3 regions of the Pseudomonas sp. C9D1 genome follow, and region 1 is predicted to be linked to each of the others. Evidence: riboswitches for the same ligand, from Rfam matches in the RefSeq annotation. Region 1 holds a riboswitch; each other region holds the start of a gene.

Region 1 (2,253 bases):
CGGGGACGAAGCCGCCAGGTTGGGTGCGCAGCAAGTGCATGGCTCGGGCCTTGGCTCGGTGGAGCGGCCCTCTCCCGGGGGAGAGGAACCGGTTCGGCGGTTACGCCAGGGCGGTGCGCAGTTCGTTGGCGATGGTGGCCGGGTCCAGCTCCTGGCCGATCACCACCAGGCGGGTGGCGCGGGTTTCGTCGGCCAGCCACTTGCGGTCGAAGTGTTTGTCGAAGCGCTTGCCGACGCCCTGTACCAGCAGGCGCATGGGCTTGCCGGGGATGGCGGCGAAGCCCTTGATGCGCAGCACGTCGTGGCGCTCCACCAGTTGGCCGAGGGCGGCCAGCAGGGCGGCTTCCTCCACTTCCGGCAGGTCGACGTGGAAGGAGTCGAACTCGTCGTGGTCGTGGTCCTCGTGCCCTTCGTGGTCGTGGTGGGTGGCGCGGCTGTCGATGTGCGCCTCGGCCTCGGCGTTCAGGCCCAGCAGCACGGAGAGCGGCAGCTTGCCGGCGCTGGCTTCGACGATCTTCACCGCCGGCGGTAGCTCCTCGGCCACCTCGGCGCGCACGGCGGCCAGGGCGTCGGCATCGAGCAGGTCGGCCTTGTTGAGGATCACCAGGTCGGCGCTGGCCAACTGGTCTTCGAAGAGTTCGTGCAGGGGCGACTCGTGGTCGAGGTTCGGGTCCTGCTTGCGCTGCTCGTCCACCTGCTCGGGGTGGGCGGCGAAGGTGCCGGCGGCCACGGCTGGGCTGTCGACCACGGTGATCACCGCGTCCACGGTGCAGGCACTGCGGATCTCCGGCCACTGGAAGGCTTGCACCAGGGGCTTGGGCAGGGCCAGGCCGGAGGTCTCGATGAGGATTTGGTCGAGGTCGCCACGGCGTGCCACCAGCTCGCGCATCACCGGGAAGAACTCTTCCTGCACGGTGCAGCACAGGCAGCCGTTGGCCAGCTCGAAGACGCGGCCCACGGCCTCTTCCTCGCTGCAGCCGATGGAGCATTGCTTGAGGATTTCGCCGTCGATGCCCAGCTCGCCGAACTCGTTGACGATCACCGCGATGCGGCGGCCCTCGGCGTTGTCGAGCATGTGGCGGAGCAGGGTGGTCTTACCGGCACCGAGGAAGCCGGTGACGATGGTGACGGGGAGTTTGGCCAGGGTTTTCATGCGCGGCAGCCCTTTGCTGGGAGTCGATCGGATCGGCGGGCGCGCGGGACGAGGGCACGGAGGGCCCGATTCGCCACCGGATCACCCCGCCCGGTTGTATGGAAATTCGCCGAGGCAGGTCTCCTGGCTCACAGCCTGGCGCGATGCGCCGTCCTTCCGCCTTCCCGCCCGATGGGCAGTGGCTGTGGATAGGACCTCAGCTGTTCACAGTTGCGGGGGCAGCCACGGCTTGGCCGTGTTCCCTCTTAGCCGCGGCGCACGGCCGCGGAACCTCGAAGGGCCGAAGGCTACGCAGGGCGGGGGCGGCGGTCAATCGCGGCGGTTGACGGCCAGTCGGACTCGTGATGTTCTTGTGCGGTTTTTTCAGGTGTCTCGCGCCGTCGCGCGCGAGGTGAAACGGGAAGTCGGTGTGCCCCAGGGCGAGTCCGACGCTGCCCCCGCAACGGTAAGCGCACGTAGGGATCTGTAAGCCACTGTGTCCGGCGGACATGGGAAGGCAAACCCGACCAGCCATGGCTGGCGTCGCAAGCCCGGAGACCGGCCTGATCACTTTTTTGGCAACCCGCGGTGGGCGGGCGCACGCCGGAAATGCGGTCCCCGCGCGGCCGCTTTCTTCGCACGCGTTCCTCTTGCCGACTCACCCGCATCGCAGAGGAAGCACCATGTCCAGCAGCACACTGAGCCATTCGGCCGCCGCCGTCCCCCTGTCCAAACGCCTGGCCATCGCCATCGGTGCCAGCCTCCTGGGCCTGTCGCTGGTGTACTTCGCCGGCTTCTCGCACATCGAGGCGGTGCACAACGCTGCCCACGATACCCGTCACAGCTCCGCCTTCCCCTGCCACTGAGGGCGCAACCGTGACCAAGCGCATCGCCCAGACCGCCGGGTTCGCCGGTCTCTTCGCCGCCATCGTGCTGACCCTGCTGCAAAGCCTGTGGGTCACCCCGCTGATTCTCCATGCGGAAACCTTCGAGAACTCGGCACCGGCCGAGCAGACCGAACACGCCCACGAGCACGCCGCCGGCGCGCCCGCCCATGAACACGACGCCGAAGCCTGGGCTCCCGCCGACGGCTGGCAGCGCACCCTGTCCACCGGTGGCGC
Region 2 (2,253 bases), 3.6 Mb from region 1:
AGCGGACCGACAAGCCATCGAGCACCTGATGAAACACACCTGGGAGCGCCCGGAGGCGGCATTGGACGTCGGCCCGGTGACCCTGGAAGGCGACTACGCCATAGCGGGCTGGACGCAAGCGGAACGAGGTGGGCGCGCCCTGCTCACACGCGTGCAGGATCACTGGAAAGTGGTGCTGTGCGCGGGCGACGGACTGCTCGACGAAGCGACCCTGAAGGATGCCGGGCTGGCCCAGCGAGAAGCGAGCGACCTATTGCGAGCCGTACGCACGGCGGAGTCGGTGATAGCGCCGGAACGGGTCCGGCAGTTCTCGCGCTTCAAGGGCATCGTGCGCGTGGATGCTCACGCCGGGCACGGTGACCCGCAACACTGACCTGGGGCCGGGTGCATGCGAGGACATGCACCCGGCTTGCACTCAAGCAGCCGCGTGGTGCAAACGCACGTTGAACAGCGGGCCTTTGCTGTAGCGCGACAGCGCCTTGGCCAGAGCCAGCACGCCCAGGTCGATCAGGGGCTCCACCAGGATCACACTCATGTAGGCGATGCCGAAGGTGCCGACGGAGGCCAGGGTCTCGCTGGAAAAACCATGCCCGTAGAAGGCCCAGAACCCGACCCAGGCGACGATGCCGCCCTGATAGGCGGTGGACAGCGCCAAGGCCTGGGTGTAGCGCGTTTCCACATAGGGCGTAGCAGACGGAATGAGACGGTTCGCCAGCAGGCTGATGCCCCACAGCGGCACCAGCAGGGTGGTGACGTTCATGCCGTACTGGGGCAGGTCGAAGGGCGCGAAGAACAGGCCCTGGATGAGCAGCCCGGCAGCCAGCCCGACCGCCGCCGCCCCCGCACCGAACATCAGCAGCAAGGTCGAGCCGAGAATCAGGTGGACCTCGGAGACGCCCACCGCGTGGTGCGGCAGCACCTCGAAGAAGCAGAACACCAGGGCTGTGGTGATCAAACTGCGCAGCGCCAGCGCGGTCACACCGCCGTTGCGGCGGATGCTGTCGACGGCCATCTTGGCCGTCAGGCCAAAAGCCGCTACTGCCGTGCCATAACTGAGGAAGATCTTCGCGCCTTCTACGACGCCAGGTTCGATATGCATGGGTGGTGCTCCGTGCCGCGCCCACCGCGCGACGATAGGGATGACTAAGGGGGCCGGGCTTTCGCCCGCTTGCTGATGGCAGGTCTCCTGGCTCGCAGTTCACCGCTCAACCCACCTTCCCAGCCGTCGCCAGTGGTACATCGGGCATCGCGCTCTGCTCACAGTTGCGGGGGCAGCCATGGCTTGGGCATCTCGCCGACCATGTTCCCTCTTAGTTCCGGGGCACCCGGAAAACCATCGGCGGAAATGGTACCGATTCCCGCCACGGCGGCATAGAAATCCTTGAACCCCGATCACCGGGGGTGCGACAGCTCGCCACAGGGTCATCACGCCCCGGGCCTGAGGCGGTCGCTCGGGACGAGCGGCACGGCGGCCTGCGGTGGAACGTCGCAGTTAAGCCCCGGCGCCGGCCTTGCTAGTTTCCCGTCCCGGGCTGACCAATCCCATGGATCGGCAGCCCGACCGCATGCGGGCACCCCTCGGGTGCCCGGCCACCATCCAGGGATCGGATACCTCGAGGCGCTCAAGGAACGCCGCCGTTCCCGGATCAACCGGTGCACCCGCAAGGGCGCCCGAGAGTCTGCGAGAGAAGGGAAAAGGCATGGTTGTCTCTGCATCGTTTCGTCCCCTGTGGTTGCGCCGCACGCTGTCCATGGGGCCTGCCACGGCCTGGCCATTGCTGCTGGCGGCATGCGGGCAACTCCAGGCCGAGGAGCGCCCCACGCTGGTGCTCGACAGCACCACGGTCACCGCCACACGTAGCGCCAACAGCAGCTTCGCCCTGCCCGCCTCGGTCTCCACGGTCGACCGCGAGAACCTCGACGACGCCCAGGCGGACACCCTCTCCCGCGTACTGCGCAGCCTGCCCAACGTGAACGTCGGCGGCGGCCCGCGCCCGGCTTCGCAGAGCCCTGCCATCCGTGGCCTGCAAGGGCCGCGCATCATCCTCAGCGTGGATGGCGCCCGGCGTAACAACGAAGGCGGCGTGAACAGCCCCCTGCTGCTCGACCCGGATTTCATCCGCCAGATCGACGTGGTGCGCGGCCCGATGTCGGCCGCCTACGGGAGCGGCGGGCTGGGTGGCGTAATGGCATTCGAGACACTGGCGGCGGAAGACTTCGTCGCCCCCGGGCAAACCTTCGGTGGCCGCGCCA
Region 3 (2,253 bases), 3.2 Mb from region 1:
CGAACAGGGCGACGGTGCGGGTTTCGCTGCGCGAGTGCGGGCCGTAGGCCGAGGCGCTCTGGTAGTAGCCGGGCGTGGGGTTCCACGGGTCGACGTAGTTGCCGCCCACATCGATGTAGGGCGAGTTGTTCAGCAGGTTGAAGCGGATGCGGTTGAACTCGGCGCCCACCAGGGTGCGGCTGCTGAGGCCGAACAGCGAGTGGTCGAAGGTGAAGGTCTGGCGGTCGCCGATCTGCTCCTGCTCGTGCTTGATGCGCAGGTTCTCGGCGCGCTCCAGCTGGCCCAGGCCGGCGTCCCAGTTGTAGGCCTCGGCGTTGCGCCAGTAGCGGCGGCTCTTGATGTGGTAGAGCTGGTTGCTGGCGCTGATGCCCTCGGCCAGGGTCCAGTCGGTGACGAGCCGGGTCCACTGGTCGTTGTAGTGCTGCTCGGCGTTGTGCAGGTTGTAGTTCTTCTCCTTCAGGCTGTCGCGTAGGTGGCCGTCGATCAGCGGCGTGCCGAAGTAGTTCATCGGCGTGAGGTCGCCCTGGTCATGGGCCAGGGTGAAGGCCAGGTCGTCGCGGGCCTGCCAGCGCAGGGCGGCGCTGAGGCCGAGGTTCTTCGAGTCGCCACGGTCGATCCAGCCGTGGCTGGTTTCGCGGTTGAGGTTGAGGCGGTAGCTGAGGGTGTCGGTGAGCGAGCCGCCGCTGTCCAGTGCCATCTGCTGGCGGTCGTCGGAGCCGTAGCCCAGGCGCAGGCGGTTGCGGATCTCGCCCTCGAAGGGCTTCTTCGGCACCACGTTGATCACCGCGCCGGTGGCGCCTTCGCCGTAGAGTACCGAGGCCGGGCCACGGATCACGTCGATGCGTTCGACCATCCACGGGTCGGTGGGGAAGGTGACGGTGCCCATGCCGGTGTAGAAGCGCGTGCCGTCGTGAAGCTGCATGACCGAGGCGTGGCCGGTGAAGCCCCGGGCCGAGAGCGCGGTGCCGCCGTTGCCGGGGGTGCCAATGTTGCTGATGCCGGGGGAGCGGGTCACGGCGTCCTGTACGGTGGCGTTGTTGCGCCCGCGCACCTCTTCGCCACTGATGCTGCTGGTGCTGGCCGGGGTCTCCAGGGCGGAGAGGCCCAGGCGCGAGCCGGCGGGCAGCGGCGTGTCGAGGCTGATGGGGGCGTCGTCCGCCTGGCCGGTGACGGCGGTGGCGGGCAGGGCCAGGGCGCCGTCTTCGGCGTGCAGGGCGAGGGAGATAGAGAGCGCGAGCAGGCCGAGGGCGGCGCTTGCCGGAGCGTTGGAGCTGAAGGTGCGGGACATGTCGTTCCTATCACGTCAGGAATGAATGGAGCCCGGAGGGAATGCAAAGGCGTGCGCAGGCGCGAGCGCCCAAGCGAAAACCGGCCCGTGCCCGCCCACCGCGGGTTTGCCTATCGATGCTCCAGGCCGGTCTCCGGGCTTGCGAGGATCACGCGGCATTCGCCTTCCCATGCAGGTGCACAGTGGCGTTTCGAATGCAGCGCTCGCTTACCGTTGCGGGGGCAGCGCCGGACTGGTCCTGAGGACGCACCGGCTTCCCGTTTCACCCCACGCACGACGGCGTGGGACACCTGGAACGGCGCGCATATGACCATCCACACGCCCGGGCGTCAACGCCAGTGTGTTGCGGCAGATGGCGGAAACGCCCGTTCCAGAGCCCTGTCGACCTTGCCGGAATGCCTTCTTTTTTGTCATATCAACAATGTTGATTTGAGGGTTGGCGCTCACGTATCGTCCGTCCACGGGCTGCAGGGCGATTCCCTCGCGCTGGCCCTGTGGAGGGCTGCCGGCCCTCCATCCCGCAATCGCTCGCCGACCCCGGCAGAGCCAGGAGCCCTGTGATGACCGATACCCCCAACAGAACCCTGCCTTCGGGCCTGCAACTCCTCCAGGCGGCGATCGCCGGCAAGCTGCCCGCACCCGCCATCGGCGACACCATGGCGATGAAGGCGGTGGGCGTGGAGCCCGGACGCGTCTTCATCGAGGCGCGGCCGGATGCCCGCCACCTCAACCCGGCCAACGCGGTGCACGGCGGTTTCGCCGCCACCTGCCTGGACGGTGCGGCGGCCCTGGCGCTGTTCTCCACTCTGGCTGCCGACACGCCCTATTCGACGGTGGACCTGGGCGTGAAGTACCTGCGCCCGCTCAAGGTCGGCGAGCTGTACAGCGTCGAGGGCTGGCTGGTGGAGCGCACCCGCAGCCTGGCGGTGTGCGACGCCCATATCCGCGACGCGGCCGGCAAGCTC

What was found. A riboswitch is a leader RNA that binds a small molecule or an ion and turns the genes downstream of it on or off. The one in region 1 is predicted to bind cobalamin.
Region 2: linked by a shared signal. The riboswitch ahead of ACXI0U_RS11285 (energy-coupling factor ABC transporter permease) and the one ahead of cobW (cobalamin biosynthesis protein CobW) in region 1 are both predicted to bind cobalamin.
Region 3: linked by a shared signal. The riboswitch ahead of ACXI0U_RS13200 (TonB-dependent receptor) and the one ahead of cobW (cobalamin biosynthesis protein CobW) in region 1 are both predicted to bind cobalamin.

The regions. Positions count from the first base shown of each region.
Region 1 covers NZ_JBSZIE010000002.1:4,250,108-4,252,360, forward strand. The annotation lists gene cobN (cobaltochelatase subunit CobN) at 1-40, opposite strand, end outside; gene cobW (cobalamin biosynthesis protein CobW) at 101-1,153, opposite strand; cobalamin riboswitch at 1,250-1,443, opposite strand; cobalamin riboswitch at 1,502-1,713, shown strand; gene ACXI0U_RS27485 (CbtB domain-containing protein) at 1,816-1,998, shown strand; gene ACXI0U_RS27490 (CbtA family protein) at 2,009-2,253, shown strand, end outside.
Region 2 covers NZ_JBSZIE010000002.1:655,152-657,404, forward strand. The annotation lists gene ACXI0U_RS11280 (copper uptake system-associated protein) at 1-373, shown strand, start outside; gene ACXI0U_RS11285 (energy-coupling factor ABC transporter permease) at 416-1,099, opposite strand; cobalamin riboswitch at 1,160-1,353, opposite strand; gene ACXI0U_RS11290 (TonB-dependent hemoglobin/transferrin/lactoferrin family receptor) at 1,701-2,253, shown strand, end outside.
Region 3 covers NZ_JBSZIE010000002.1:1,074,814-1,077,066, reverse strand. The annotation lists gene ACXI0U_RS13200 (TonB-dependent receptor) at 1-1,288, opposite strand, end outside; cobalamin riboswitch at 1,396-1,597, opposite strand; gene ACXI0U_RS13195 (PaaI family thioesterase) at 1,849-2,253, shown strand, end outside.